3 regions of the Rhodoferax sp. GW821-FHT02C08 genome follow, and region 2 is predicted to be linked to each of the others. Evidence: predicted binding sites of a transcription regulator. Region 2 holds the regulator's gene; each other region holds the start of a gene.
The links. The regulator FNR, encoded in region 2, switches genes on or off when oxygen is low (the NO sensors DNR and NnrR bind a similar motif). The targets are predictions, from matches to a motif close to TTGATNNNNATCAA.
Positions count from the first base shown of each region.

Region 1: a site for FNR is predicted at 2,952-2,965, ahead of AC07VY_RS05585 (TraR/DksA family transcriptional regulator). Genes of this name have one in related genera too.
Region 3: a site for FNR is predicted at 2,948-2,961, ahead of AC07VY_RS21150 (potassium channel family protein). Genes of this name have one in related genera too.

Region 1 is NZ_JBWKVR010000003.1:324,215-334,221, forward strand. It holds gene AC07VY_RS05575 (hybrid sensor histidine kinase/response regulator) at 1-1,952, shown strand, start outside; gene AC07VY_RS05580 (hypothetical protein) at 2,153-2,533, opposite strand; gene AC07VY_RS05585 (TraR/DksA family transcriptional regulator) at 2,535-2,903, opposite strand; gene AC07VY_RS05590 (aldo/keto reductase) at 3,159-4,142, shown strand; gene AC07VY_RS05595 (c-type cytochrome) at 4,229-5,605, opposite strand; gene AC07VY_RS05600 (GMC family oxidoreductase) at 5,605-7,386, opposite strand; gene AC07VY_RS05605 (gluconate 2-dehydrogenase subunit 3 family protein) at 7,396-8,094, opposite strand; gene AC07VY_RS05610 (putative bifunctional diguanylate cyclase/phosphodiesterase) at 8,335-10,007, opposite strand, start outside.
Region 2 is NZ_JBWKVR010000014.1:33,745-43,751, forward strand. It holds gene ccoN (cytochrome-c oxidase, cbb3-type subunit I) at 1-1,432, shown strand, start outside; gene ccoO (cytochrome-c oxidase, cbb3-type subunit II) at 1,445-2,155, shown strand; gene AC07VY_RS17095 (cbb3-type cytochrome oxidase subunit 3) at 2,171-2,308, shown strand; gene ccoP (cytochrome-c oxidase, cbb3-type subunit III) at 2,327-3,241, shown strand; gene ccoG (cytochrome c oxidase accessory protein CcoG) at 3,251-4,690, shown strand; gene AC07VY_RS17110 (FixH family protein) at 4,712-4,984, shown strand; gene AC07VY_RS17115 (hypothetical protein) at 4,997-5,245, shown strand; gene fnr (fumarate/nitrate reduction transcriptional regulator Fnr) at 5,223-5,942, opposite strand; gene hemN (oxygen-independent coproporphyrinogen III oxidase) at 6,089-7,471, shown strand; gene AC07VY_RS17130 (sulfite exporter TauE/SafE family protein) at 7,474-8,160, shown strand; gene AC07VY_RS17135 (creatininase family protein) at 8,171-8,989, shown strand; gene AC07VY_RS17140 (LysE/ArgO family amino acid transporter) at 9,067-9,708, opposite strand; gene AC07VY_RS17145 (LysR substrate-binding domain-containing protein) at 9,821-10,007, opposite strand, start outside.
Region 3 is NZ_JBWKVR010000021.1:59,169-69,175, reverse strand. It holds gene moeA (molybdopterin molybdotransferase MoeA) at 1-932, opposite strand, end outside; gene mobA (molybdenum cofactor guanylyltransferase MobA) at 929-1,543, opposite strand; gene moaA (GTP 3',8-cyclase MoaA) at 1,536-2,645, opposite strand; gene AC07VY_RS21150 (potassium channel family protein) at 2,998-3,438, shown strand; gene AC07VY_RS21145 (OmpA family protein) at 3,503-3,994, shown strand; gene AC07VY_RS21140 (sodium-translocating pyrophosphatase) at 4,064-6,121, opposite strand; gene AC07VY_RS21135 (YfaP family protein) at 6,497-8,071, shown strand; gene ppa (inorganic diphosphatase) at 8,227-8,757, shown strand; gene AC07VY_RS21125 (translation initiation factor Sui1) at 8,840-9,199, shown strand; gene AC07VY_RS21120 (Gfo/Idh/MocA family protein) at 9,209-10,007, opposite strand, start outside.

The sequences.
Region 1 (10,007 bases), on a different contig from region 2:
TAACGCGACCGCTCGAGAGACTTCGTGAAGGCACGAAGGTGGTTGGTGAAGGTAATCTTGATTTTGTCTTAGGCGCGGCTTCGCAAGATGAAATTGGCGAACTCGCTCGTGCGTTTGACGGCATGACGGAAAAATTGAAGTTAACCACCGTTTCACGAGATGAACTGCTCAACGCCAATGAGACGCTCGCATCTGAAATTCTGGTTCGTCAACAGGCTGAGCAAAAGGCACATGCGCAACTTGAGCGGTTGAATCTGCTGCATCAGATTACCCGTTCTACGGGCGCACGCCAAGATTTACGAAGTATCTTTCAGGTGGTTATCCGTAGCCTGGAGGACCAACTGCCGATGGATTTTGTCTGCCTCTGCGTATACGACCAACCACAAAATGTGCTGATCGTTACCTGTGTGGGACTGCGCAGCGAAGCGCTGATGCATCAACTCTCTTTAGAGGAAAACGCCCGCATTTCCATAGACACAAATGGCCTATCCCTGTGCATGAAAGGGCAACTGGTATACGAGGGTGATATCAGTGGAGTAGATTTTCCTTTTCCACAACGTCTAGCCAAAGGTGGTTTGCGCGCATTGGTGATGGCTCCGCTGCTGGTGGAAAGTACGGTGTTTGGTGTCTTGGTCGTTGCACGACAACAGCCGAACAGTTTTAGTAGTGGTGAGTGTGAATTCCTACGGCAATTGTGTGAGCACGTTGCGCTCGCTGCCAACCAAGCGCAGTTGTATACCGCTTTGCAGCAAGCCTATGACGATCTACGTCAGACGCAGCAATCGGTGATGCAGCAAGAACGGTTGCGTGCGCTGGGTCAAATGGCCAGTGGGATTGCGCACGATATCAATAATGCTATTTCTCCAATCGCGCTATACACGGAATTGCTGCTGGAAACTGAGCCCAACCTGAGCAACCGTGGCCGCAACCATTTGGAGGTGATCCAGCGGGCCATTGACGATGTGGCCGCAACGGTCGCTCGGATGAGGGAGTTTTATCGGCAACGTGAAACGCAGCTAACTTTGAGTCCGGTAAATGCCAATCTCCTGATCCAGCAGGTGGCCGACCTGACGCGAGCACGCTGGAGCGATATGCCACAGCAACGGGGTGTTGTGATTGAGCTGCGGACCGAACTTGACCCTGATCTTCCTTTCTTTATGGGAGTCGAGGGTGAAATACGGGAGGCATTGACGAATCTCATTTTCAATGCGGTCGATGCAATGCCTGATGGTGGCACGCTGACACTTCGCACCAGGGTTGCGGGGGTTGAGGACCGGGATAGGCAGATCGTCTCAAGACATGTGTTTATTGAAGTGAGCGATTCTGGGATCGGGATGGATGAGGATACGCGTAAACGTTGCTTGGAGCCATTTTTCACGACAAAAGGAGAGCGTGGAACAGGATTGGGGCTGGCAATGGTCTATGGCATGGTGGAGCGGCACAGCGCCAGCGTCGAATTGGAGTCGAAATTGGCCGTCGGGACAACGGTGCGTTTGGGCTTTCTTGTTCCTTCAGATGTTGCAGAAACTGCATCTCATGCCGACGAAAAGAGTGCGCCGTCACATTTGCGGATACTGATCGTGGACGACGACCCTTTGGTGCTGAGATCGCTGCGCGATATTTTGGCGTTTGATGGGCATACGGTGGTTTCTGCTGATGGTGGTCAAGCCGGCATTAATACGTTCCATAGTGCACAGGAGCAGGGCGAGTCATTCGCGATTGTGATTACGGACCTTGGAATGCCTTATGTAGATGGGCATAAGGTCGCTACTGCCATCAAATATTTGTCGCCGTCAACGCCCGTGATATTGCTGACGGGTTGGGGGCAGCGATTGGTTTCTGACGGCGTTGGACCCGCGAACGTGGACTGTGTGCTGAGCAAGCCGCCCAGGCTCAGAGAGCTGCGCGGAGCGCTGATCAAACTTGTTCCCACCAGCAACAGCACACTTTGATGGAGTTGAGTGTTTGCCGGGTTGAATTCCAGCCGCTGGTGAATTAGCCAATATTCGTCAAGTTGCTAAGGCTTGCCCATGGGGGCCCGTTGGGCATGGCTGCACCGCCGTAGATTACGTTGGCGCTGCCCATGTCGGAAGCGGGTCGGTATGACCTAGCCGCTCTCAACCCCGGAGGGGGCGTGGCAGTTCACCCCGCTTCACCCTGCAGTAGGCACACCGTCCATCAGGTTGTGTTTGTCAAACGCCTTGCGGGCCAGGGCAACCAGCTGCTTGTCCGTGGGGTGGTCCACTATCTCATAGCCGATGATGTGCTGCGCGGTCGCGGGCTTGTGTTTGTCGGCATAGTGGCGAAAGTCGGCGATGGAGGTATGTGAGCCGGTGACCAGCACCTGGCTGATGCCGTCCAGCACATCGCATACATGGCCAAAGAACTCGTGCTGCGAGCGTACGGCGCTGCCGTGCTGGGCAGTGTCGTAGCTGTGGGAGTGGAGCTTTTGCGGTAGCACCTGCTCGGCATCGAACTGGATGACCTGGGCGGATTGGTGGTCGGTCCAGACTACGGCGTGGAATAGTGGCATGTCAGAGTTTCCTTTCAAAAATGGAGGCACAGGCCACGCAGCGCAGGGCTTCGGGCTCAATCATCAAACGTGCAAATGGGATGGGTTGTGCGCAGTCCACGCAGATGCCAAAGCTGTCGTCCTGCAGGCGCTGCTGGGCACGCTGCACGGCAGCCAGTTCAGCCGAGTCCATATCGGACAAAGCGGCTTCGACCTCGCGGTCGTTTGCGTTGGCCGGGTAGGCGCTGCTGTTTTGTGGGCGCTCTGCCAGCGTTGGGGCCAATGCGGCCAGATCTTGCCGGTGGTCGGCCAATTCACCCTCCAGCGCAAGGCGGCGTTCTTGCAATACGCGGTTCAGGGTGGCCCGTTGTTCCGGGGTGAGGTGTTGCATGGTGGGACTCCTTGGACCTGATGGTCCTCCTATGCACCTGGGGCCACACTGATGCAGATCAAGGCATGGCGAAAGAGCCACAGGCTGCAGTCGTGTGCGGAGGCGCCTGGCGGCTTTGGCTGTTTGCTATCTAAAACGTAGCTGTCTGCGCAGTGTTTGCCAGCGTTAACCAGGCTTTAGGGTCTATTGTTGAAGCGTCGCACTAAATGGCCCAAGGTGCGATACTTGCCGCCCGAACCAACAAGGAGACCCATCTTGCAATACCGTCCTCTCGGCCGCACCGGCTGGAATATTTCGACCGTCAGCTTCGGCGCATGGGCCATTGGCGGCACCTGGGGCGATGTGGATGACGCAGAGTCCATGGGAGCGCTGCACAAAGCGCTGGATATGGGCGTGAACTTCTTCGACAGCGCCGACGTATACGGCGATGGCCGCAGCGAACGGCTGCTGGCCCAGCTCAAGCGCGAGCGTAGCGAACCCTTCTACATTGCCACCAAGGCGGGGCGCCGCCTGAGCCCGCATGTGGCGGCTGGCTACAACCGCGAAAACCTGACCGCCTTTGTCGAGCGCAGCCTGGTGAATCTGAACACCGAGGCGCTGGACCTGCTGCAACTGCACTGCCCGCCAACCGAGGTGTTCTATATGCCCGAAGTGTTTGGCGTGCTGGACGACCTGGTGAAGGCAGGCAAGTTGCGCCACTACGGCGTGAGTGTGGAGAAGGTGGAGGAGGCGCTGAAGGCGATTGAATTCCCCGGCGTGCAGTCGGTGCAGATCATCTACAACATCTTCCGCCAGCGCCCGGCCGAGCTGCTGTTTGAACAAACGCAAAAGCGCGGCGTGGGCATTCTCGCGCGGCTGCCGCTGTCCAGCGGCCTGCTGAGTGGCAAGCTGACCAAGGACAGCACTTTCGCCGCGGACGACCACCGCCAGTTCAACCGCGAGGGCGCGGCCTTCGACAAAGGTGAAACCTTCTCTGGGCTGGATTACAACGTAGGCCTGCAAGCCGTGGACGCGCTGCGACCCCTGGTGCCCGCGGGCCAGAGCATGCCGCAGATGGCGCTGCGCTGGATACAGATGCACCCGGCGGTGACCTGCTCCATTCCCGGTGGCAAGCGCGCTACCCAGGTGGCCGACAACGTGGCCGCCGCCGACTTGCCGCCGCTGACCGACGGCACCATGCAGGCCATCGCGGGTGTGTATGAGCGCTTTGCCAAACCGCTGGTGCACCAGCGCTGGTAAGCATTGGTGCGGTTAACGCATGCTATTGAAAGAGTAGCTGCTAGCGCAGGTTCTACCTGCGCTAGAGCCCGATTCCCTTTGAATGTTTAAGGCACAGCGCTGCTGGCTGCTGGGCGCGGCGCCAAGGTGTCCGGCCGGCCCGGCGCAAACGTGGACACGGTCGCGGCTTGCACGGGCGGCGATGTCTTGCGCAGGGCAGCCACCTGGCGCGCTGTGGCCACACCACCCTGGTTGCCCCAACTGGTCTGGATGAAGCTGACGACGTCGGCGATGTCGGCGTCGCTGAGCAGCCCGGCGTACGGCGCCATGGTGAAGGCCGAGGGCGCGGTCTGCGTGGCGGGCATGGCACTGCCGGACAGCACGATCTTGATGCTGCTTGATGCGTCTGCGGTCTGTAGCAGCGCATTGCCGGCCAGCGCCGGGAAGGTTTTGGCAGCACCCTGGCCATCGGATCGGTGGCAGCCGGCGCAGCGGTCCAGGTAGATTTGTGCGCCGCGGCTGTTCACCACGCCGTTGTGCAGCTCCTGCGCCACGCGCGGGTCGGCCACATACGCTGCTGGCGCGGGTGCGCTGGTGGGCAAGGACTTCAGGTAGAGCGCGATGCTGGTCAGGTCGGCGTCGGTCAGGTGCTGGGTGGAATGCGCCACCACGTCATTCATGCCACCAAACGAGGCGCTGCGCTGGTTGCGTCCGGTTTTCAAAAAATCCACGATGTCACGCCCGCTCCAGCTTGCAAGGCCGCCGCCGTGGCTGTTGCGCAGGGACGGTGGGACCCAGCCGTCAACCGCGCCGCCGCCGGCCAGGTAGATGCTGTTGCCGGTATCACTCAGAGCCTTTTCCTGAAAGGCCACGCCGCGCGCCGTGTGGCAGGCGCCACAGTGGCCCAGGCCCTGCACCAGATAGGCGCCGCGCAGCAGGTTCGGCTGAGGACTCTGCGGCACGCTCATGGGGGCCGGCTGTGGCGCAAACACCATGCGCCACAGTGCCAGTGGGAAGCGCATCGATAGAGGCCAGGGAATGTCGGCCTTTTTATTCGGCGTGGGGTCGGGCTGCACGCCATGCATGAAATAGGCGTACAGCGCCTGCAGATCGTCTTCGCCCAGGCGCGAGAAAGACGGGTAGGGCATGGCCGGGTAGACGGTGTAACCGGCCTTGGTGACGCCAGTGCGCATCAGCTTGGCGAAGTCTTCATAGCTCCAGTCGCCGATGCCCGCGGTTTTGTCCGGCGTGATATTGGTGGAGTAGACGGCACCCACCGGCGTAGACATGGGCAGGCCGCCGGCAAATGGCTTGTCCGGTGTGGCGCTGTGGCAGGCGATGCAGTCACCGGCGCGGGCCAGGTAGGCGCCCTTGGCTAGCAGTTGGGCATCGACAGGGGCCGCGGCCTGCGCTGAGCCGGCGCAGAGTGCCAAAGCCAGTGCGGCAGCAAGTAGCAGGGCGGGGCGCTGGGTGGGGCGGGCCATCATGCATCTACCAGGGGGCGAGGGTCTTTCAGGTACTGTTCACGTATCGCCTTGGCGGCCCAGTAGGTCAGTGCGGTGGCCAGGCCGGTCGGGTTGTAGCCGATGCCGATGGGGAACACGCCAGAGCCGACGGCAAACACATTCGGCACGTCCCAGCTCTGCAGATAGCGGTTCAGCACGCTGGTGCTGCGGTCTTCGCCCATGGCCACACCACCGGCCCAGTGGGTGGTCTGGTAGGCGCGCAGGTCCAGGTGGTCGCCAAAGTTCTTCTGGCTGACCTTGATGGAATGCGGGTTCATGGCCTTGGCCACTTTCAGCATCTCGCCGGTGACGTAGCGGCTCATCTTGATGTCGTTGTCTTTCCAGTCGAAGGTGAAGCGCATCAGCGCCTGGCCGTAGTGGTCGGTGTAGGTCGGGTCCAGATCGACATAGCAATCGCGGTAGACCATGTTGGCGCCGTGCACGTCGAAGGACACGGTGTTCAGGTAGTTGTCTTTCACAGCGCGCTTCCAGCCCGCACCCCAGTTTGGCGTGCCAGTGGGTACCGGTATGCCACCTATGGGTTTCACGCCGGCCGGGTTGCACCAGGCCGGCGCGCCGCCCACAAAGCCCAGCGGGCCGTGGTCGAAGTTGTCGGCGTTGTAGTCGTCCACCGCCACGCCGGTGCCGCCGGCGCCGATGAAGGGGTTGGTGTTGGTGCCGGGTGGGAAGAACATCTGCACCGTGGACATCATCTGGTAGGCGATGTTGCGGCCCACCACGCCTTCACCACTCACAGGGTCATAGGGCTTGCCAATACCAGACAGCAAAAACAGCCGCGCGTTGTTATAGGCAAAGGTGCTGGCGATTACCAGCTCGGCGGGTTGCTCGAAGCTCTTGCCGGTGGCGTCCACATAGGTGACGCCGGTAGCGCGCTTGCCGCTGGCGTCGAGGTTGATGCGCAGCACATTCGCGTCGGCACGCAGCTCGAAGTTGGCGGCCAGCCGCAGCGCCGGCATGATGTTCACGTTCGGCGAGGCCTTGGAGTAGTTGTAGCAGGCAAAGCCCGAGCAGAAGCCGCAGAAATTGCATGGCCCCATCTGGCAGCCATAGGGGTTGGTGTAGGGGCCGGAGGCGTTGGACGAGGGTTCGACAAAGGGGTGCAGGCCGACCTCCTTCGCCGCCTGCATGAACAGGCTGGCGGTGTAGGGCACTTTTTGCGGTGGCAGCGGGTAGTGGTCGGATCGGTCGGCCTCGAATACATTGCCTTCTCCGACCACCTGGCCCTTGACCTTGTAGGCGCGGCCGGAGGTGCCAAAGACTTTTTCAACAAAGTCGAAGTGCGGCTCCAGCTCGGCGTAGCTCACGCCGAAGTCCTGGATGGTCATGCCGTCGGGGATGAAGTTCTTGCCGTAGCGCTGGGTGTAATGGGTTTTCAGCTGCAGCTCTTCGGGTGTCACACGCCAGTGCTGGCCCGACCAGTGCAGGCCGGCGCCGCCCACGCCTTCGCCGGGTTTGAAGGCGCCGATCTGCCGGTAGGGCACGGCCAGATCGGCCACGCCGTGGCGGAAGGTGAACGAGCTCTTCGCCATGTTCTGGAACAGCTTGCCGCGCTGCACGAAAGTCAGCTCGTCCAGCGTTGTGGGGTAGATGCCGTCGGGGTAGGTGTCGCGGTAGGGGCCGCGCTCCAGGGCCACAACTTTCAGGCCGGCCTCGGTGAGTTCTTTCGCCATGATGGCGCCGGTCCAGCCAAAGCCGACGATGACGACATCGACCGCGGGTTTTTTAACGCTGTCGCTCATCGTGATCCTTTAAGAGCTGGACACCGGCGGCAGCGGGTACCTGGTGGCGTACTGGTCTACCCAGTCGATGTAGTCGCCGCGCGCACCCGGAAAGCCGACCATCTTCCAGGCTGCCATGTTCTTGTTGCCGCCATGCTTGGGGTCGCAGAAGTAGCCTTCGCGGGTATTCGTCAGCAGCTGCGCGAAGAAGGTCTTGGGCGGCACTGTGCCTATGGCCAGCGTGCCGGCTTCCAGCCCGGTCAGCACCGCGTCCTGCTCGGCCGGGGTCAGATCGGTGAAAGGTTTGCTGTGTTGCTGCTGTATGGCCTGTGCCAATGCGGCCAGGGCCTGGCGGTATAGCTCGCGCGGGCTTTGCGCCAGCTGGTAGCCGAATTCATCGGCGGCGGTGGGCACGAACGGCGCCTGCATGAACCACAGCGCACCATGGCCGTAGGGCTGGTCCATCTGCCGGTCGATGAACTCGGGCACACCGGCCTCGGTGGCGCTGGGGCCAGTGGCATCGGCCGGGATCAGGCGCTCTACCAGGGCTGACAGCAGCTGCCATTCCTGTGGGGTGAAATAGCCCGGGCTGTAGCTGGCAGGGCTGCTGCCGACAGGGGTTGAACTGGCCAGGCCGAGTGTGCTGCCCAGCGTCGCCAGCGCCGGTGCGGTTTTGACAGCGCCGCGCAAAAAGCGGCGGCGCGAGGCGGAAATGCCAATTATCTTCATAGCCTGTCCTGGTACGGAGCCCGCAGGAGAATCCCTGCCTGTGGGGCTACGGTAGATGCCCTGTCGGCGGTCGGCACGTACGTCAGCGTGCGCGCCGATATTGCTTCAGTTGCTATGATAAAAATAGCTACTGGCGCTGAAGAATTATGCGCTGCAGCCCTTTTTTTGTTGTACTGATTTTGTAACGGACCTAGTGCAGCGGGGCGGGACACAGCTGCCGCGTTTTTTTTGGCCGTTGGCTCACTGCATAGGTTGCGCCAGCCGCTCCAGTACGGCGGCCAGACTCAGTGGGCGGGCAAAGTAGTAGCCCTGGCCGGTGGTGCAGGCCAGCTGTGTCAGGCGCTGGCATTGTTCGGCGGTTTCTATGCCCTCGGCCGTGGTGACCATGTGCAGGCCGCTGGCCAGGTCGATGACGGAGCGCACGATGGCATCCGACTCCGCGTTGTCGCCAATGTGCATGACGAAGGAGCGGTCGATCTTCAGCTTGTTGAACGGGAAGCTGCGTAAATAGGCCAGTGACGAGTAGCCGGTGCCGAAATCGTCCAGCGCAATGCGGATGCCGGCGCTGCGCAGGCGGTGTAGTGCGGCCAGCACGTCGTCGGTGTCGGCCAGAAAGACGGACTCGGTGATCTCCAGTTCCAGCCGCTGCGGGTCCAGGCCGGTTTTTTCCAGCACGGCCAGTATCTTGTCCACCAGCAGCGCGTCGTCAAACTGGCTGGCCGACAGGTTGACCGCCATCAGCAGTGCGTCGGGCAACTGGCGGGCCGCCTGGCAGGCGGTTTCCAGCACCCACAGACCGATGTCGCTGATCAGCCCAGCTTCTTCGGCGATGGAGATGAATTCTGCCGGCGAGACGCTGCCAAAGCGCATGCTGGACCAGCGCAGCAGGGCTTCCACGCCCGTCATGTGCTGGCCGGCGAGCGAGATCTGGGGCTGGTAGACCAGATGCAACTCGCCCTGTTGCAAGGCGTGGCGTAGATCGTCTTCCAGGGCGATGCGGCGGCGGGATTTTTCGTCCATGGCCGGTGAGAAAAAATGGGCCTGCCGCCGGCCACGGGCCTTGGCCTCGTACAGCGCCAGATCGGCGTGGTGGAGTACTTCGTCGGCGTGCCGGCCGTCCTGCGGCAGCAGGGCGATGCCGATACTGGTGTGCGGCGTGCAGCGTATGCCGGACAGGTTGCAGGGCTGCTCTATGGTCTGCATCAGGCGCTCGGTGAACAGGCGCACTTCGTCGGGCTGGGCGATGCCGTCGAGCAGTATGGCGAATTCATCTCCGCCCAGGCGGGCGACCATGTCACGGGCCCGGATGGCGCCGACCATGCGTTGGGCCACGGTCTTCAGCAGCAGGTCACCGTTGGCATGGCCGTGGGCGTCGTTCACGCGCTTGAAGTTGTCCATGTCGATGCACAGCAGTGCTGCGCTGCCCGGGGTGCCACCGTTCTGGGTGCACAACTGCTGCAGCCGGTGCTGGAAATGGCGGCGGTTGGCCAGGCCGGTGAGTGCGTCGAAATGCGCCAGGCGATGCATTTCGTCTTCAGCGTGCTTGCGGTCGGTGATGTCGGCACCCACGCCGCGCCAGCCGTGCTGGTTATGGTCGGCCTGGCCTGCTTGGCCTAGCAGGAATACAGGCTTGGCGGTCAGCGCCCACCAGCGCTGCTTGCCGTTGAGTATTACAGGTACAACCAGGTCGCGGAAGGGCTGGGGTGTGGCCAGCGCCTCCTGCAGTTTGTCCAGGTACTGCGCGGTGTCGTCGGGCGCCTGGGGGTAGGCGGCCTGGGTGCGTGCAATCAGCGTAACCAGGCTTTGGTCAGCGTCTTGCAGCGGGTCGAATTGCAGGGCTTTGGACAGCCGACTGGAGGTGCGGCCCAGTTGCCCGCTGGGTGACAGCTCCCACAGAAAGTCGCTGGAGTTTT
Region 2 (10,007 bases):
ACAATCCGCAGGACCGGAGGTCTACAGCGACACCGCCGTCCGGCAGTTTTCCATCATGGCCGTCGTGTGGGGTGTGGTGGGCATGACGGTAGGTTTGCTTATCGCATCCCAGCTGGCATGGCCAGACCTTACCAACGGCATTCCCTGGCTCAGCTACGGCCGGATTCGCCCCCTGCACACCAATGCGGTGATTTTTGCCTTTGGCGGTTGCGCCCTGATGGCGACCAGCTTCTACGTGGTGCAGCGTACCTGCCAGGTGCGCTTGTTCTGCCCGCCGCTGGCGTCCTTTGTGTTCTGGGGCTGGCAGGCTGTCATTGTGGGCGCGGCCATCAGCCTGCCCCTGGGCTACACCACCGGCAAGGAATACGCCGAGCTGGAATGGCCCATCGACATCCTCATCACCCTGGTGTGGGTGGCTTACGCCATTGTTTTCTTCGGCACCGTGGGTCGGCGCCGCGTGCGCCACATCTACGTGGCTAACTGGTTCTACGGGGCCTTCATCATCGCCGTGGCCCTGCTGCACGTGGTGAACAGCGCCGAGGTGCCTGCGGGCTGGATGAAGTCCTACTCGGCTTACGCCGGTGTGCAAGACGCCATGGTGCAGTGGTGGTATGGTCACAACGCTGTGGGCTTCTTCCTGACGGCCGGCTTCCTGGGCATGATGTACTACTTCATCCCCAAGCAGGCCGAGCGGCCGGTGTACTCGTACCGCCTGTCCATCGTCCACTTCTGGGCGCTGATCTTCACCTATATGTGGGCCGGCCCACACCATCTGCACTACACGGCCTTGCCTGACTGGACCCAGTCGCTGGGCATGGTGTTCTCGCTGATCCTGCTGGCGCCTAGCTGGGGCGGCATGATCAACGGCGTGATGACCTTGTCGGGCGCCTGGCACAAGCTGCGCGACGACCCGATCCTGCGCTTCCTGATCGTGTCCCTGTCCTTCTACGGCATGAGTACCTTTGAAGGTCCGATGATGGCCATCAAGACGGTGAACGCCTTGAGCCACTACACCGACTGGACCATTGGCCACGTGCATTCCGGTGCGCTGGGCTGGGTCGGCTTTGTGTCCATGGGCTCTCTGTACTACCTGATTCCGCGCATGTTTGGCGGCAAGAAGATGCACAGCGTGCCGGCCATCGAGCTGCACTTCTGGATGGCCACCATCGGCGTGGTGCTGTACATCGCCGCCATGTGGATTGCCGGCGTGATGCAGGGCCTGATGTGGCGTGCCATCAATGCCGACGGCACCCTGACCTACACCTTTGTGGAAAGCGTGAAAGCCACCTTCCCGTTCTATGTGGTGCGTGTGGCCGGTGGCGTTCTGTACCTGGGCGGCATGCTGGTCATGGCCTGGAATGTGTGGATGACCGCCATCTCCGGACGCTCGCAACTGGTGCCTGTGCCCAACACGTCGGTGGCCCACGCCTGAGGAATACAACCCATGTCTGACAACAACAAACCCGTGCCCTTCTTCTCGCACGAGAAGATCGAGACCAATAACTTCTTGATGATCGTGCTGATCCTGCTGGTGGTCGCCGTGGGCGGCATGGTGGAGATCGTGCCGCTGTTCTTCCAGAAGTCCACCACCGAGCCGGTCACCGGCCTGAAACCCTACACACCCTTGCAGCTGATGGGCCGCGACATCTACCTGCGCGAAGGCTGCTACGGCTGCCATTCGCAGATGATCCGCCCGTTCCGCGCCGAGACACTGCGCTATGGCCACTACTCGGTGGCGGGTGAGTTTGTCTACGACCACCCGTTCCAGTGGGGCAGCAAGCGCACCGGCCCGGACCTGCACCGCGTGGGCGGCAAGTACAGCGACGAATGGCATCGCATCCACCTGCACAACCCGCGCGACGTGGTGCCCGAGTCGAACATGCCGGCCTACCCCTGGTTGGAAAAGGCCCTGCTGGACCCGACCGATGTGGCGCCGCGCATGAAGGCCTTGCGCACCGTGGGCGTGCCCTATACCGACGCCGAAATTGCCGGCGCAGCGGCCGAGGTGAAAGACAAGACCGAACAGGAAGCCCTGATCGCCTACCTGCAGGTGCTGGGCCGTGCGCTGTCTGATCAGTTGGCCGCGCAGGCCGCTGCCACGGCGCCCGCTGCTCCAGCGTCCGCCACGCCCGTTACTCCAGTTAACGCTCCTTGATACAGAAAGCCCGCCATGGACGTCACCACCTTGCGCATCGCCGCCACGGTTGTCAGCTTCATCACCTTTGTTGGTATCTGGGTTTGGGCTTTTTCCAGCCGCAACAAAGCCCAGTTTGACGAGGCAGCACAACTGCCTTTCCAGCAAGACTGATTCCCAAGAGGATTTTGTATGAGCGATTTCACAAACAATCTCTGGTCGGTATGCATCGCGGCCATCTCGGTCGCCAGCATTGCCGCCTGCCTGCTGCTGCTTTGGATCACGGCCCGTAAAAAGGTGCCGTTCCAGAGCGACAACACCACCGGCCATGTGTGGGACGGTGACCTGCGCGAGATGAACAACCCCTTGCCACGCTGGTGGGTGGGCTTGTTCGTCTTGACCATCGTGTTCTCAGTCGGCTACCTGGCCTTCTACCCTGGCCTGGGCAACTTTGCCGGCAAGCTGGGTTGGACTTCGGCCAACGAATACAGCGACGAAGTGAAGACCGCAGATGCGGCGCTGCAGCCCCTGTATGCCGATTTTGTGGCTCTGCCGCCCGAGCAACTGGCGGGCCGCGCGCCCGCCATGGCGATTGGCGAGCGCCTGTTCATGAACAACTGCGCCCAGTGCCACGGCTCGGACGCCCGTGGCAGCAAAGGCTTCCCCAACCTGACCGATGCCGACTGGCTGCACGGTGGTACGCCGGACAAGATCAAGGAAACCATCACCCATGGCCGCATCGGCCAAATGCCCCCGATGGCCGCCGCAGTGGGCACGCCGGACGACGTGAAGAACGTGGCCAACTATGTGCTGAGCCTGTCGGGTAGCCCGCATGACTCGGTGCGCGCCGGTCTGGGCAAGGCCAAGTTTGGTGTCTGCGCGGCCTGCCACGGGGTGGGCGGCAAGGGCAACCAGGCGCTGGGCGCCCCGAATCTGTCGGACGACATCTGGCTGCACGGTTGGGGCGAGGCCGCCATCATGGAGATGGTCAATAAGGGCAAGATCAACCAGATGCCGGCCCAGCAAGGCAAGCTGACCGAGGCCCAGATCCATGTGTTGACGGCTTACATCTGGGGCATGTCCAACAAGCCCGTGGCCAGCAAGTAGGAGCATGGTGTGAACACCGCCGCGCCCCGCAAGACCATCCCCATCGTGCCTGTGCCTGGAGCAGATGCCGATGAGGTGATGGTGTCGCTGTACGCGGCCAGCAAGAAGATCTACCCACGTTCAGTGCAGGGCCTGTTTGCGCGCTGGCGCTGGGCCATGGTGTTGCTGACGCAACTGGTGTTCTACGGCCTGCCCTGGCTGCAATGGGGCCAGCGCCAGGCGGTACTGTTTGACCTGGAGGCTCGCCGCTTCTACATCTTTTCACTGGTGTTGTACCCGCAGGATTTCATCTACCTGACCGGGCTGCTGGTGGTGTCTGCGCTGTCCCTGTTTCTGTTCACCGCCGTGGCAGGGCGCCTATGGTGTGGCTTTGCCTGCCCGCAGACGGTGTACAGCGAAATCTTCATGTGGATAGAGCGCCATATCGAGGGCGACCGCGCCGCCCGCATGCGGCTGGACGGTGCGCCTATGTCGGGCCACAAGCTGGCCCGCAAGTCGGCCAAGCACGCCGCCTGGCTGCTGCTGTCCCTCTGGACCGGTTTTACCTTCGTCTCGTATTTCACGCCCACCTATGCGCTGCTGCAGGAGTCTTTGAGCGGCAGCTTTGGCTCGTGGGAAGTGTTCTGGGGCCTGTTCTACAGCTTTGCCACCTATGGCAACGCCGGCTTCATGCGCGAGCAGGTCTGCAAATACATGTGCCCGTATGCGCGCTTCCAGAGCGCCATGTTCGACAAGGACACGCTGATCGTCAGCTACGACACCACCCGTGGCGAGCCCCGGGGCTCGCGTTCGCGCAAGGCGGACCCCGCGGCCTTGGGCCTGGGCTCTTGCGTGGACTGCACGCTGTGCGTGCAGGTCTGCCCCACAGGTATCGATATCCGCGAGGGCTTGCAGTACGAATGCATAGGCTGCGCCGCCTGCGTGGATGTGTGCGACGGCGTGATGGACAAGATGGGCTATGCCCCAGGCCTGATCCGCTTTGCCACCCAGAACGGCATGGCCCAGGGCTGGTCGGGCCGGCAGATACTGCGGCGTGTGCTGCGGCCTCGGGTACTGGTCTACGGCACGGTGCTGCTGGTGTTGACGCTGGCGCTGCTAGGCAGCCTGTTGACGCGTACCCCGCTGAAGGTGGACGTGGTGCGTGACCGCGCGGCGCTATCGCGCATTGTGTCCGGTGGCCAGCTTGAAAACGTGTACCGCCTGCAGGTCATGAACGCCAGTGAAGTGCCGCAGCGCTACCACCTTACAGCCCATGGGCTGGACGGGCTTGTGCTGGCCTCGGACGAATGGGTGGACCTGGAGCCGGTAGCCTCGCGCTGGGTGGCGGTGCGCCTGCATATCCCTTATGGTTCTGTCGAACCGGGCTCTTACCCGGTATTCTTCGACATCCAGACCGCGGATGGAAGCACCAAGGTATCGGAAAAGTCCACGTTCTTTGTTCCCCGCTGACGATAACTCCAGGAGACTGCCATGCCCTCTCATGTATCTGCTACACCGGTGCCGCTGCCATGGTGGCGCTACGGCTATGTCTGGCTGGTGATTTCTGGCCCGCTGGCCGTGGTGGTGGCGGCCTTGGTCTCGGGCTGGATCGCCATCCGCCAGCAGGACCCGGTGCTGGCCCAGGACTACTACCGCCAGGGGCTGGAGATCAATAAGACCCTGGCCGCCCAGGGCCCGCTGGCACCGGCCGAGCAGGGGCGCAACCATGCTGCGTCGCCGCCCGGCTCGGTGCGTACCAAGTAGCCGGAGGGCACTATGCAAAGCTTTAGGGTGGTAGGTGTGGTCTGGCCCGCGTTCCTGGGCGCATGCATGCTGGAGATGCTGGTGTTTGCGGTGGTCGATCCCTACAGCCTGCAATGGCTGGGGCAGCCGCTGCCTTTGTCACGCCAGGGCGTGTACAGCCTGGCGTTCTTTGCGTTCTGGGCGGTGGCTGTGCTGGTGGGTTGCCTGACGCTGCTGGTGGGCCAGCCGGTGGCGGTGCCTAGAGACAGGGCTGAAGATTGACGATACGCTTGAGCGCTTCGGTGTCCAGGATGCGGATGTGGCGCTGCTTGACCTCGACCACGCCGTCTTCCACAAATTTGGAGAAGGTGCGGCTCACGGTTTCCAGCTTCAGGCCCAGGTAGCTGCCGATTTCCTCGCGCGTCATGCGCAGGATGAGTTCGGACTGTGAAAACCCGCGCGCATGCAGGCGCTGCACCAGGTTTAGCAAAAAGGCCGCCAGGCGTTCCTCGGCGCGCATGCTGCCCAGTAGCAGCATCACGCCGTGCTCGCGCACGATCTCACGGCTCATGATCTTGTGCACATGGCGCTGCAAGGAGTTGACTTCGCGCGAGAGCTCTTCAATGCGGTGGAAGGGCATTTCGCACACTTCGGCATCTTCCAGGGCCACCGCATCGCAGGTGTGGTGGTCGTTGACGATGCCGTCCAGGCCGATGATTTCGCCAGCCATTTGAAAGCCGGTAACCTGGTCGCGGCCATCTTCGGTGGTGACGGTGGTCTTGAAGAAGCCTGTACGGATGGCGTACAGCGCCTTGAAGGTTTCGCCGTTATGGAACAGCGCCGTGCCTCGCAGTACTTTTCGGCGTACTGCTACCAGGTCGTCAATGCGCTCTAGCTCTTCTTTGTTCAGGCCCAAGGGCATGCACAGCTCACGCAGGTTGCAGTTGGAGCAAGCGACTTTGATTGAGGTGGGGACCATGCGCAGAGTATGAACTTGATGGAGATCAATGGAGCTATTTGATGTATCTCATTGTCTCTGGTGCCATCTGCTGCGGTTTTGATCCACGTCAATGAAACAAGCGTGGCTTCGCGGCACATTCCAGTCATGCAACCTGACTGCCCGCCATGACCCGTGTTTTGCCCGAATTGTTACGCCGTTTTGATGTGCCTGGGCCGCGGTACACGTCCTATCCCACCGCCGACAGGTTTGTCGAGGCCTTTACCTGTGAGGACTATAGCCGGGCCCTGCAGCAACGCAACCAGGGGGCGGCAGCACTGAGCCTGCCCCTGTCGCTATACGTGCACATACCGTTTTGCGAGTCGCTTTGCTACTACTGCGCTTGCAACAAGATCATCACCAAGCGGCATGAGCGCGGAGCCGCCTATCTGCGCTATCTGGAGCGCGAAACCGCTCTGCACACCGCCCAGCTGGGCGAGCGGCGCAATGTCAGCCAACTGCACTTGGGCGGCGGCAGCCCTACTTTTTTGAGTGACGACGAGCTGGCCCAGCTGATGGCCATGTTGCGGCGCCATTTCGTGTTGGCCCCCGGCGGCGAATACTCTATTGAGGTGGACCCCCGCACCGTGGACGCCAAACGCCTGCAGGCCTTGGCCACCTTGGGCTTCAACCGGCTCAGCTTTGGGGTACAGGACTTTGATGCCGACGTGCAAAAAGCGGTGCACCGCATCCAGCCCGCGCAGCAAGTGTTCGAGCTGGTGGAGGTGGCCCGCACGCTGGGCTTTGAGTCCATCAATGTGGACCTGATCTACGGCTTGCCGCGGCAGACACCGGCATCTTTTGCACGCACGCTGGAGCAGGTGGTAGAGCTGCGGCCCGACCGCATTGCCCTGTACGCCTATGCCCATCTGCCCGAGCGCTTCAAGCCCCAACGCCGCATTCTGGGCGCTGAGCTGCCGGCGGCGGCCGACAAGCTGTCCATGCTGTCGCAGGCCTTCGACACCTTTTTGGAAGCCGGCTATGTGTACATCGGCATGGACCACTTCGCCTTGCCCAACGACGCGCTGGCCATCGCCCAGCGCCAGGGCCGGCTGCACCGCAACTTCCAGGGCTACAGCACCCAGCCCGACTGCGACCTGGTCGGCCTGGGCGTGTCGGCCATAGGCCGCATAGGCGCCACCTACAGCCAGAACGCCAAGACCCTGGAGGAGTACTGCGACCGTATCGACCAGGGCCAGCTACCGGTGGTGCGTGGCCTGGCGCTGAACCGCGACGACCTGGTGCGCCGCGCCATCATCATGGGCCTGATGTGCCAGGGCGAGGTGCAGTTCGAATCCATCGAGCTGGCATTTCTGGTGGATTTCAAAAAGACCTTCGCCGCCGAGCTGGCGGCTCTGCAGCCCTTGGTGGAGGCCGGCTTGGTGCAGCTGGAAGACAGCGGTATCCGCGTCACGGCCACTGGCTGGTTCCTGGTGCGCGCGGTGGCCATGGTGTTTGACCGCTACCTGCAGGCCGACCGCAACCGCGCCCGCTTCTCAAGAATCATTTGAACATGCAAACGGGCCTGGCCTGGACCGCACTGCTGATGGGCCTGGCCGGCGGTCCGCACTGCGCCGCCATGTGCGGCGCAGCCTGTGGCAGCCTGGGCCGTCTGGCCGGCGCGCAGCGGCCCTGGCTGGGCATGCTGCAGCTGCAGGCCGGGCGCCTGGTGGGCTACAGCCTGGCCGGTGCGCTGGCGGCCTGGGCGGCCGACAACCTGGCCTGGCTGGCTCGCCAGTCAACCGCGCTGCAGCCGCTGTGGACCCTGTTCCATGTGGCCGTGCTGGTCTGGGGCGGGACTTTGCTGGTTTTGGCACGCCAGCCGGTATGGGTAGACGGCATGGGCCGCAAGCTGTGGGCGCGCCTGCGGGCGAGCTCCGGCGGGTATGGCTGGGCCTTTGGCGTGGGCGCGGCCTGGGCCTTCATGCCTTGCGGCCTGCTGTATTCGGCCCTGTTGGTGGCGGCCTTGAGCGGCGGCCCGCTGGATGGCGCGCTATGCATGGCCTTGTTTGCCGCAGGCAGCGCCATCACTCTTATGGCCGGCCCCTGGCTGTGGCTGCGCCTGCAGGCCTGGCGCAGCCCAAAGCGCAAGGAATGGGGCATGCGCGCGGCAGGGGGCGCCCTGGTGGCCGTGGCCTTGTGGGCCGTGGTGCACGACATGGACCCGCGTGTGGCCGACTTTTGCCGCAGCCTGTGGTGAAATCCGGCGGATGAAAGCCAAATCCCATTTCTGGGCCGACCTGACCACGCGCGACTTCGCGCAGCTGGACCCGGCCCGCACCGTCGCCGTTTTGCCCGTGGCGGCCACCGAGCAGCATGGCCCGCACCTGCCCCTGAGTGTGGACACCACGCTGGTCGATGGCGTGGTGGCGGCTGCGCTGCCGCACCTGCCGGCCGATGCGTCGGTGCTATTTCTGCCAACCCAGCAGGTTGGCTTCAGCCCCGAGCACCAGCGCTTCCCCGGTACGCTGACTCTGTCGTCCGAAACCGTCATCCGTATCTGGACCGAGCTTGGCGCCTGCGTGGCGCGCAGCGGCGTGAAGAAGCTGCTGATCTTCAACTCGCACGGTGGCCAGGTCAGTCTGATGGATATCGTGGCGCGCACCCTGCGTACCGAGCATGGTTTGCTGGTCTACAGCGCCAGCTGGTTCAACCTGCCGCTGGGCGCGGCGAACAGCCCGTTCAGCGCCGAGGAGCAGCGCTTTGGCGTGCATGCCGGCGACGTGGAAACCTCGATGATGCTGGCCCTGCGCCCGCAGTTTGTGGACATGGCACAGGCGCGCGATTTCAAGTCCAGCTCGCAAGACCGGGCTGCCAAGTACCCCATCCTTGGCAACGGCAAAAGCGCCAAGCTGGGCTGGCAGATGCAGGACTACAACGCCACCGGTGCAGCCGGCAACGCCGCCGCCGCCACGGCAGACAAAGGCCAGGCGCTGGTGGATGCGTCGGGCCAGCAGCTGGCACTGCTGCTGCAGGAGATTGCCGAGCTGCCGCTGTCTACTCTGGTGGATGAGCCTGATCTGGGTTGATGCATAAAAACAGGCGCTAGCGCAGCTATATCCTGCGCTGGCAGCTATGTTTTAAATAGCAATCTGTTTTTGACCGGCTACACCAGCCCCCAGGCCAGCACCAGGGCTGTGCCCCACATCATCAGCGCCACCAGCCCGTCCAGCGCACGCCACAGGGCTGGGGCGCGCAGGCGCTGGCCCAGCAGCATCAAACCCAGGCCCAGGCTGGCAAACCAGAGGGTGGATGCCGTGATCGCGCCCAGGCCAAACCAGGCATTGCCCGGCCGACCCCAGGCCAGCGAGGCGGTGCCGATCAGCACGGCTGTATCCATCCAGGCATGCGGGTTCAGCCAGGCGAAAGCCAGGGCCGCAGTTACTGCTTGGCGACGCGTCATCGGCGCCTGTGAGGGCAGGCCCACGGCCCCCGGATGGGTGCCACTGCGAAAGCGTGCAAACGCCTGCCAGCCGTAGTACAGCAGGAAGACGATGCCCGAGCCCACCAGTGCGCCCTGCAGCTTGTCCGACATGCCGCCCAGCTGGGCCAGGCCCAGCACGCTCAGACCGATCAGCCCGATGTCCGACACGATGCATACCGCCACCGTCAACCACACATGCTGGCCGGTCAGCCCCATGCGCAGCACATGCGCGTTCTGCGGCCCCAGCGCCACGATCAGCGACAGGCACAGAACCAGTCCGGCGGTGAAGGCGGGTGTGAACAGCAAAGAGGGCAGGGTGGACATGGCGGACTTTGAACGGGGCTGTGGAACGGCTTGCAGTGTCTGGCATCTGTGCTGCTAATTAAACAAAGCTAAATTCAAATTGCATTAGATAAAAAATAATTGAGTAAAAGTTCTATTCGCCCAGGCGCGCCAGCACAAAGTCAATAAAGCTGCGCAGCTTGGCCGTGGGCTGGCGTTCCGCACGGCGCACGATGTGCATGGCCCGCTGGGGCAATTGCCAGTCAGGCAACAGGCGGATGAGCTGGCCGGCCGCTATGGCCGGGTTCAGCAGGTAGTCCGCCTGCACGGCAACGCCCATT
Region 3 (10,007 bases), on a different contig from region 2:
AATTCTTGCAAGGCACCTGCGCGGATACGGCCGACTGCCATGGGACGGCCCGGGCGCATCGCCAGCTGCCAGAACACCACATCGCCCAGTGCGGCCATCATGTTGCGTGTGTGGTCGGCATCGCCGGTGCTGACGCCGCCGCTGGTGAGAATCGCATCGGCCTGCCGGGCTGCCCGGGCCAAGGTGGTTTGCAGCTGGGCCGGGTCGTCGCGCACCACGCCCAGGTCCAGTATCTCTACGCCCAGCCGGGTCAGCAGGCCAAACAGGGTGTAGCGGTTGCTGTCGAATACGGCGCCGGCCCGGGGCGCCTCGCCCGGGCTGAGGATTTCATCGCCGGTGGAGAAGTAAGCCACCCGCAGCCGGCGGTACACCCTGACCTGAGCCAGGCCCAGGCTGGCCAGCAGGCCCAGGGCCGCAGGGGCCAGGCGGTCGCCCTGGCGCATGGCGGCCTGGCCTTGCTGCACGTCTTCGCCGGCTAGGCGGCGGTTGGCACCCCGCCGCAGCTGGCTGGGGTCGAAATGGATGCAGCCAGCCTGCAGCTGCACGCGTTCATGTGGCACCACGCTGTCCAGCCCCGGCGGCATGGGCGCACCGGTCATGATCTTCAGGCACTGGCCTGCGGCGATGGGGGTGGACCAGGTATGGCCTGCGAGCACCTGGCCGACTACCTGTAGTGACAGGGTCTGGCCGCCCTGCAGCTGTGCGCCGTCGAAGGCATAGCCGTCCATGGCCGAGTTGTCGTGCGGCGGCACGCTGACGGGGGACACCACGTCCGCCGCCAGTACCCGGCCCAGCGCCTGCAGGATGTCCACGGTTTCTGTCTCAGTCACCGGTGTGGCCAGGGCCGACAAAAAGGCCTGGGCCGCCGGCACCGGCAGGTTCAGTGGGTTGTAGCCGGGGATGGTGGCCGCAATGGCGTCGGTAGTCTTCATCGTTCCAGGCCGCGTAGCTCGGCCAAGGTGTTCGCGTTGGAGAAAGCCTGGGCGTCGTCGAATGCCACTGTGGCCGTACGGTGCTGGGCCAGCCAGACGGCCACTTTGCGACCGCCTTGCTGCAGATACTGCGCCAGGCTGGCGTGCATGTCGCTGCGCATCAGGCAGAACACCGGCTGGCTGCGCAGGCTGCCGCTGGGGTCTCTGGATGCAGCCACGGCCATATCGGCCTGGTCCGTCAGCAATGCAGCGCCCAGGCGGGCCACCAGGTCGGCGGGGAAGAGCGGGGCATCGCAAGGCACGCAGGCCAGGTAGGCGGTGGGGCAGTGGGCCAGGCCGGCCAGCATGCCGGCCAGCGGGCCAGCATAGTCGTCTTCCAACTCGGACTCGGCATCGGTCCACACCGGAACACCAAAGGTCGCATAGTCGGCCAGATGGCGGTTGGCGCTGAGCATCAGGCTGCCCACCTGCGGCCGTAGTCGGGTCAGCGCGTGTTGGGCCAGCGTCTTGCCTTTGAAGGCCTGCAGGCCCTTGTCCAGGCCGCCCATGCGCGCACCCTGGCCGCCGGCGAGCACCAGTCCGGTGACGTCTTGCAACGCCAGCTCAGCCACCGATGTAACTCATTTCCACCCGCCGCGCCGCCGGGCCGGTGTCGGCTGCCAGGCCCGAGCGCAGCTCGGAATAGCGGTCGCTGCGGCCTTGCCAGATGCCGCGCAGGGCGTTGCCGAGCTGGGTATCGTCGGCGCCACTGCGCAGCAGGTCGCGCAGGTCATGGCCCTGGCTGGCGAACAGGCATAGGTAGACGCGGCCGTCGGTGGACAGGCGGGCGCGGTTGCAGTCCCGGCAGAAGGCCTGGGTCACGCTGCTGATGACGCCCACCTCACCGCTGCCATCGGCGTAGGCCCAGCGCTGCGCGGTTTCGCCGGGCGCACTGGGCGCTAGCGCCCGCAGCGGCCACTCGGTTTGCAGCGTTTGTATGACTTCGGCCGAGGGCACGACCTGGTCCATGCGCCAACCGTTGGTGGCGCCCACGTCCATGTATTCGATAAAGCGCAGCACCATACCGCTGCCCTTGAAGTGGCGGGCCATGGGCAGGATTTCATGCTCGTTGGTGCCGCGCTGCACCACCATATTGATCTTCAACCCGCCGCCTGCTCCCAGGCCGGCTTTGTGCGCGGCTTCCAGCCCGTCCAGCACGGTGCGCACCGGAAAGTCCACATCGTTCATGCGGCGGAACACCGTGTCGTCCAGGCCGTCCAGGCTGACGGTCAGGCGTTGCAGCCCGGCATCTTTCAAAGCCTGGGCCTTGCGTGCCAGCAGGGCGCCATTGGTGGTCAGGGTCAGGTCCAGCGGCTGGCCATCGGGCGTGCGCAAGGCGGCCAGTTGGGCGACCAGCACCTCGATGTTCTTGCGCAGCAGGGGTTCGCCGCCGGTCAGCCGGATCTTGCGCACGCCCTGGGCCACGAAGATTTGCGCCAGGCGGGTGATTTCCTCGAAGCTCAGCAGCGCGCTGTGCGGCAGATAGGGGTAGTCCTTGTCAAACACTTCCTTGGGCATGCAGTAGCTGCATCGGAAGTTGCAGCGGTCGGTCACGCTGATGCGCAGGTCGTGCAGCGGGCGCCCCAGTTGGTCGACCAGCGGCCCGGATGTGGGGGCGAGGCTGCGCGGCGCGAGCTGGCGCTGGTCTCGCAGGGGAATGACACGGCGTGGCATTTAAATCGGCTGGGCAAAGTGGGGCTCAGCGGCCGAGGGCGGCACCAAGCGCGTCCTTGCCATGGGCGGCCTGCCAGCGCGGAGCGCAAGCCGGGTCCTGGCAAGGGGTACAAAGGTCGTGTTCATGGAGTTTCCGATTGTGCCAGTGCCTGGCTGGGCTGCCAGATGTCAGCAGCGCTGCCCGGGCTGTCTGCTGGGATCTGCAGTAATAGTGGTGATGCTATAAATTTGGTAGCTTATAGCGTAGGTGGAACGAGCGCAAGGGGCATATTTCTCATACGGGTTTGTGGACATTTCAGTTCTTGATCTGGATCAAGCCGCCTGTCCGGTGCAGCGCTTCCAATGTAGCGCTATGCGACGTGTACGAGCGCGCCATTTCTTCATCACCCGACGCGGGTTGTGGTATTCGCTGGCCTTGGGCTTGCTCATCATGGGCCTGGGCGGAGCGGGCTTTTGGCTGCTGGAGCCGCGCGTGCATACCTTTGGCGACGGCCTGTGGCTGGCCTTCACCACCGCCGCCACGGTGGGCTACGGCGACATGGTGCCGAGCACCCATGCGTCCCGGTTTTTCGCGGTGATCGTGGTACTGCTGGGGCTGGCGATTTTGTCCCTGGTGACCGCTTCGGTGGCCGCCATGTTCGTGGAGACCGAGGAGCGCCAGATTGAGCGCGATCTGCTGCGGGAAATCGCCGCGCTGCACAGCGAAGTGCGCGAGCTACGGCAATTGATACAGGCCCAGCATGGCGCTCCACCAGGCACAGAGGGTTTCATCCGGCAGGCGCCACCAAGCTAGAAGAGCCGGCTTGCGTCACGCCAGCCCTCTACAATCGCGCCACATTTTTTGGAGAGCTTTCACCATGTTTTCTTCTGACAAAGACGATAGCCAGAGCGCTGCATTCGTAATTCTGTTTGCCGTTGTGGCTGCTGCCGTGGCCTTTGCGATTGGCATGGGCATCTACAAGACCCACAGCGCCAAGCCCCAGTCCGCGCCCGCAGTGCAAGAGGTGCTGGACGTGGATGGCGCCAGCGTGAAGGTCGAGAACGGTGTGGTCAAGTTCTACTTTGCCACCGCCAAGGCCGACGTGGCCCAGGGCGCCGATGTGGCGCTGGCCGAGGTGGTCAAGCTGGCGGGCGAGGGCAAGAGCCTGCGCATCAGCGGCTTCCATGACGCCACCGGCGACCAGGCCAAGAACGAAGAGCTGGCCAAGTTGCGCGCCTTTGCCGTGCGTGAGCTGTTGGTAGGTCTGGGTGTGGCCCAGGACAAGATCGAACTGGTCAAGCCTGAAGCGCTGATCGGCTCCGGCAGCAAAGCCGAAGCCCGCCGCGTGGAAGTTGTCGCGCTGCCCTGAGCTTCTCGTTAGACGCAAAAAAGCCGCAGTGCCCATGGAGGGCGCTGCGGCTTTTTACATGGTGGCGCCCTATTTGCCGCCGTGGATCTGCATCACCAGCGGCACGATCAGCAGGGCCACGATGTTGATGATCTTGATCAGCGGGTTCACCGCCGGGCCGGCCGTGTCCTTGTAGGGGTCGCCCACGGTGTCGCCGGTGACGGCGGCCTTGTGGGTTTCCGAGCCCTTGCCGCCGTGGTGGCCGTCTTCGATGTATTTCTTGGCGTTGTCCCAGGCGCCGCCACCGGTGCACATGCTGATAGCCACGAACAAGCCGGTGACGATGGTGCCCATCAGCAGGCCGCCCAGCGCCGCTGGGCCCAGCAGCAGGCCGACCAGAATCGGCACCACCACCGGCAGCAGACTCGGGATCATCATTTCCTTGATCGCCGCGGTGGTCAGCATGTCCACCGCCTTGCCGTATTCGGGTTTGGCCGTGCCTTCCATGATGCCCTTGATCTCGCGGAACTGGCGGCGCACTTCGACCACCACGCTGCCGGCGGCGCGGCCCACGGCCTCCATCGCCATCGCCCCGAACAGGTAGGGGATCAGTCCGCCGATGAACAGGCCGATGATGACCATCGGGTTGCTCAGGTCGAAGCTGATAACGTGCCCATAGGCTTCGAGCTTGTGGGTGTAGTCGGCAAACAGCACCAGCGCCGCCAGCCCGGCCGAGCCGATGGCATAGCCCTTGGTGACGGCCTTGGTGGTGTTGCCCACTGCGTCCAGCGGGTCGGTCACGTCGCGCACGCTTTTCGGCATCTCAGCCATTTCGGCAATGCCGCCGGCGTTGTCGGTGATCGGGCCGTAGGCATCGAGGGCCACCACGATGCCGGCCATGCTCAGCATGGATGTAGCGGCGATCGCAATGCCGTACAGGCCGGCCAGATGGAAGGCCGTCCAGATGGCGATGCAGACAAAAATCACCGGCCAGGCGGTGGAGCGCATGGACACGCCCAGGCCGGCAATGATGTTGGTGCCATGGCCGGTGGTTGATGCCTGGGCGATGTGCTGCACCGGCGCGTACTGCGTGCCGGTGTAGTACTCGGTGATCCACACCAGCGCGGCGGTCAGCACCAGGCCGACGGCGCAGGCGCCATACAGCTTCATGGCTGCTCCGGTGCCGCCCAAGGCGTTGTCGGCCACCAGCGCGGTGGTGACGAAGTAGAAGGCAATCAGCGACAGCACGCCGGCCACCGCCAGGCCCTTGTACAGCGCCGGCATCACGTTCTTCATGCCGGGTGAGGCGACGACGAAGAAGCAGCCGATGATGGATGCCACGATGGACACCGCACCCAGCGCCAGCGGATACACCACGGTGCTGGCGCCGCCAGCGGTGGCCAGCAGGGCGCCCAGCACCATCGTTGCAATCAGCGTGACCGCATAGGTCTCGAACAGGTCGGCGGCCATGCCGGCGCAGTCGCCCACGTTGTCACCCACGTTGTCTGCAATCACGGCCGGGTTGCGCGGATCGTCTTCCGGGATGCCGGCTTCGACCTTGCCCACCAGATCCGCGCCTACGTCGGCACCCTTGGTGAAGATGCCGCCGCCCAGCCGGGCGAAGATGGAGATCAGCGACGAGCCAAAGGCAAAGCCGATCAGCGGGTTCAGCCGCGCTGCGGTGGGCATGCCGTCCGGCACCAGAAACCAGTAAAAACCCGTCACGCCCAGCAGGCCCAGGCCCACCACCAGCATGCCGGTGATGGCGCCGCCGCGGAACGCCACGGTGAGTGCCGGGCCAATGCCCTTGGTGGCCGCCTGCGCGGTGCGCACATTGGCGCGTACCGACACATTCATGCCGATGAAGCCGCAGGCGCCGGACAGGGCAGCACCCACCACGAAACCGATGGCCGAGATGGGGTCGAGAAAGATGCCGATGAGGATGGCCAGCACCACCCCGACGATAGCGATGGTGCGGTACTGCCGGGCCAGATAGGCGGCGGCGCCGGTCTGGATGGCGGCGGCAATTTCTTGCATGCGCGGGTTGCCGGCGTCTTGGGAAAGAATCCAGCTGCGGGCCCAGAAGCCGTAGGCCACCGCAATGAATCCACATATGAGCGCCAGTGTCAGCGCTGTGTTACCTGCCATAGGAATGTCTCCTTTTTTGTCGTTGTCGCGTGATGGAAGCACAACGCTAGCGTGGTACCCCCGCTGCGTTGCTTCCTCGCGCATCCGGCATCCAAAGAGGCGGAGACGATTGGCCAACGTCACCAATATAAAGGAAAAACAGTTGCTGCACTGCGGTAACTCTTTGTGTCCGGTATGTAAACCGAGGGCTGGCACTCTAAATTCGCAGCGCACCCAAATTCAGCACTGCGACACATCTTTGCGCGGTGGACGTGGGGGTGCACAACCATGGCCCTTGGACGCATTCGACCGAGGGCTGGCGCGTACTTGCGGAGCCAGGCATCCATGCCTTGCGGCCCACAGGTTCTGTCATTTCCCATGTATGAAGGGTGTTCTATGCGGTTCTCAAAAACTTATTGGCGTGGCTTGGCCATAGGCCTGGTGGCTTCGGTCTTCCTGGTGGCCTGTGGTGGCGACGGTGGTTCTGGTTCCACACCCAGCACTCCGGTTTCGACAACCGGCGTCGCAGGCAAAGTGCTGGACGATGCGACCGGACTGGGCGTAGGGGGCGTGACGGTGCGGGTTGGAAGCCTGTCCACCACCACGGCGGCCGACGGTACTTTCAGCCTCACCGGTCTTACGGCGAGCAGCCGCGTGACGGTAGTCTTTGCCTCCAGCGATTACGCCGAAGGCGTGCGCATTGCCAATGTGGTGGCCGATGCTCGTACCGATGTGCAGGCCCGTTTGGTCAAGGTCGGTGCCAGCGGCACGGTTCCGGTTACGGCTGGTGGCACGGTCACGGTGCCCAGCAGCACCGCGCAGGTCACCTTGCCCGCAAATAGCGTGCAGCGTGCCGATGGCAGTCTTCCCACGGGCAATATCACGGTCAGCATCACGCCCATCAACCCGGCTGTGGATACGACCCTGATGCCCGGCGACTTCCTGACCTCCACGGGCAGCGGCAATGTGCCGATTGAAAGCTTTGGCGCGCTCAATGTGGTGCTGACCGACAGCACGGGTGCCGCGCTGAATCTGCGCAGCGGCCAGACCGCTACCATCCGCATCCCCCTGGCTTCGCGCAATGCATCCGTGCCTTCGACCATCCCGCTGTTTTACTTCAACACCAGCACCGGCTTGTGGGTGCAGGAAGGCACGGCGACTCTGGTTGGCACCGGCGCATCGGCCTACTATGAAGGCACGGTCAGCCATTTCACCACCTGGAATGCCGACCAGACCTACAACACCATCATCGTCCATGGCTGCATGAAGAATGCGGCGGGTGCCGTGGTGGCGAATGCGTTGGTCACCAGCGACGGTATCGACTACTCCGGCACCAGCTCGGTCTACACCGATGCCAGCGGTAACTTCAGCCTGCCGATCCGTAGCAACAGCGAGGCCACTATCGTGGGCGTGTTCGGCGGATATTTGACCAACACCGTGCGCAATACGGCCAGTGCGACCGACATCACCTTGACGGATTGCCTGAGCCTGGGCCAGAGCGGTGCTGGCATCACCATGAAGCTGACCTGGGGCGCCTTGCCCAGCGACCTGGATTCGCACCTGATAACGCCGGCGGGTGACCATGTGTATTACTCGGCCAAGGGGGCACTTGCCACAGCGCCTTTCGCCAACCTGGACGTGGACGACACCTCCAGCTACGGCCCCGAGGTGGTGACCATCACCAAGCTGATGGTGGGTACCTACAAGTACAGCGTACGCAACTACTCTGGATACTCTGACGGCCCTATCGCTACATCGGGCGCGCGGGTAGAGGTGAATATTCCAGGACGCACTCTGCAGCTGATTACGCCGCCCGCCACGGGCGAGTCGTCGAACACGGACTACTGGAATCTGTTCGAGTTCGACGTCAGCGCCAGCTGCGTGGTCACCGTACGTCCCGTGGGCACCTACACCACCGATTTGCCCACGATTCCGGCAAGCACCACGCCGCAGTACTGCACACCCAGCTGATAGCGGCTAGAGCGCTGCGAAGCGGGCGACACAGCACCTGGTGGCTGTGTCGCCTTTTTACTTTTGGCTTTGCCGTCAGGCTGGCGTCACCGCTGTGAGGCAAAATCACGGGTTAACCAGAATCCAATTTCTCAACTCCTAACTGCAACACCACCATGTCCCTGAATAAAGTGACCCCTGGCAAGAATGCCCCCGATGCCTTCAACGTCGTGATCGAAATCCCGATGAATGCGGACCCGATCAAGTACGAAGTGGACAAGGAGTCTGGCGCGTTGTTCGTGGACCGCTTCATGACCACGGCCATGCACTACCCCACCAACTACGGCTACGTGCCCCAGACCCTGAGCGGCGACGGCGACCCGGTGGATGTGCTGGTGATTACGCCTTACCCGCTGTACCCCGGCGTGGTCGTGCCCTGCCGCCCCCTGGGCATTTTGCTGATGGAAGACGAAGCCGGCGTGGACGGCAAGGTGCTGGCCGTGCCCACCGACAAGATTCTGCCCATGTACACCCACTGGAAGAGTGTGGATGACGTGAACAAGATGCGCCTGAACGCCATCAGCCACTTCTTTGAGCACTACAAGGACCTGGAAAAGGGCAAGTGGGTCAAGGTGCTGGGCTGGGAAGGCATTGACGCGGCCAAGAAGGAAATCCTCGAAGGCATCGCCAATTACACCAAGGGCTAAGCCCTCTCGGCGTTTGTAGCCAAATCGGCACCTAGCGTAGGTAATACCAGCGCTAGGTGCTATTTTTTTGATAGTAATGGGTATGAAAAGCAAACTCTCCAGCGGCGGCCTGGTGTATTCCACCGAAACCGGCCGCATGTGCCCAACCTGCCGCAAGCCGGTGGCCGACTGCATCTGTGGCCAGAAGCCGCTGCCTAAGACCGATGGCATCGTGCGCGTGTCGCGCGAAACCAAGGGCCGTGCCGGCAAGGGCGTGACCCTGGTTAAGGGCGTGCCCTTGGATCTGGCGGGGCTGACCGCGTTGGGCAAGCAGCTCAAAGCCGCCTGTGGCAGCGGCGGCACGGTGAAGGACGGCGTGATCGAAGTGCAGGGCGACCACTGTGACACGGTGATCGCGCTGCTGCAAAAGCAGGGCTATACGGTCAAGCGCGCGGGCGGCTAGGCCGTGTGATCAACCGCGCGGGCGGTTGATTTGCTCCATCACCCAGGCCGTGCGCTGCGCGGTCTGCCCGGTGGAGGGGTGCGTGGCCAGCCCGGCCACGTGTTTTTGCATGTTCTCAATGTGGAACAGCTGGATGTTCTCCGGGTGGGCGATCTCCACGCTCTGGCTGCCCTGGCTGTTGCGCAGCAGCAGCGGCTGGTTGCCAAACACCGAAAACTCTATCGTCCCCTGGCTGCCCAGGATGGTGACGGCGTCCACGCGCTCGGCGGCACCAAAGTTCCAGTAACCCGAGCCCAGCGCGCCGCTAGCAAACTGCCAGACCCCAGTGACCGCGTCCTCGGCCGCATACAGGCCCTGCTGCTGTGCATTGAAGCCCTGGGCGTACACGATGTCGCCCAGCAGGTGCATGCACAGGTCCAGCCCGTGGCAGGCCAGGTCGGCAAAGTAGCCACCGCCGGCCACTTGCGGGTCGGTGCGCCAGTTGGGCGTTTTGGCCAGGTCGGTCGGGCTGGGCGTGCGGGTATAGGCCCAGTGCACATGGCGCACGTTGCCAATCGTGCCCTCATCCAGCCATTTTTTGACCTGGGCAAAGCGCGGAAGCGAACGTCGGTAGTAGGACACGAACAGCGGCAGGCCCGCCGCTTCAAAGGCGGCGCACATCTCCAGGCATTCGCGGTGGTTCAGTGCCATGGGTTTTTCCACGCAGCAGATTTTTCCGGCCGCGGCCACCTTGAGCGCATAGAAGTGGTGGCTGTCTGGCGGGGTGGCGATGTAGACGGCGTTGACCTGCGGGTTGTGGATCAGCGCG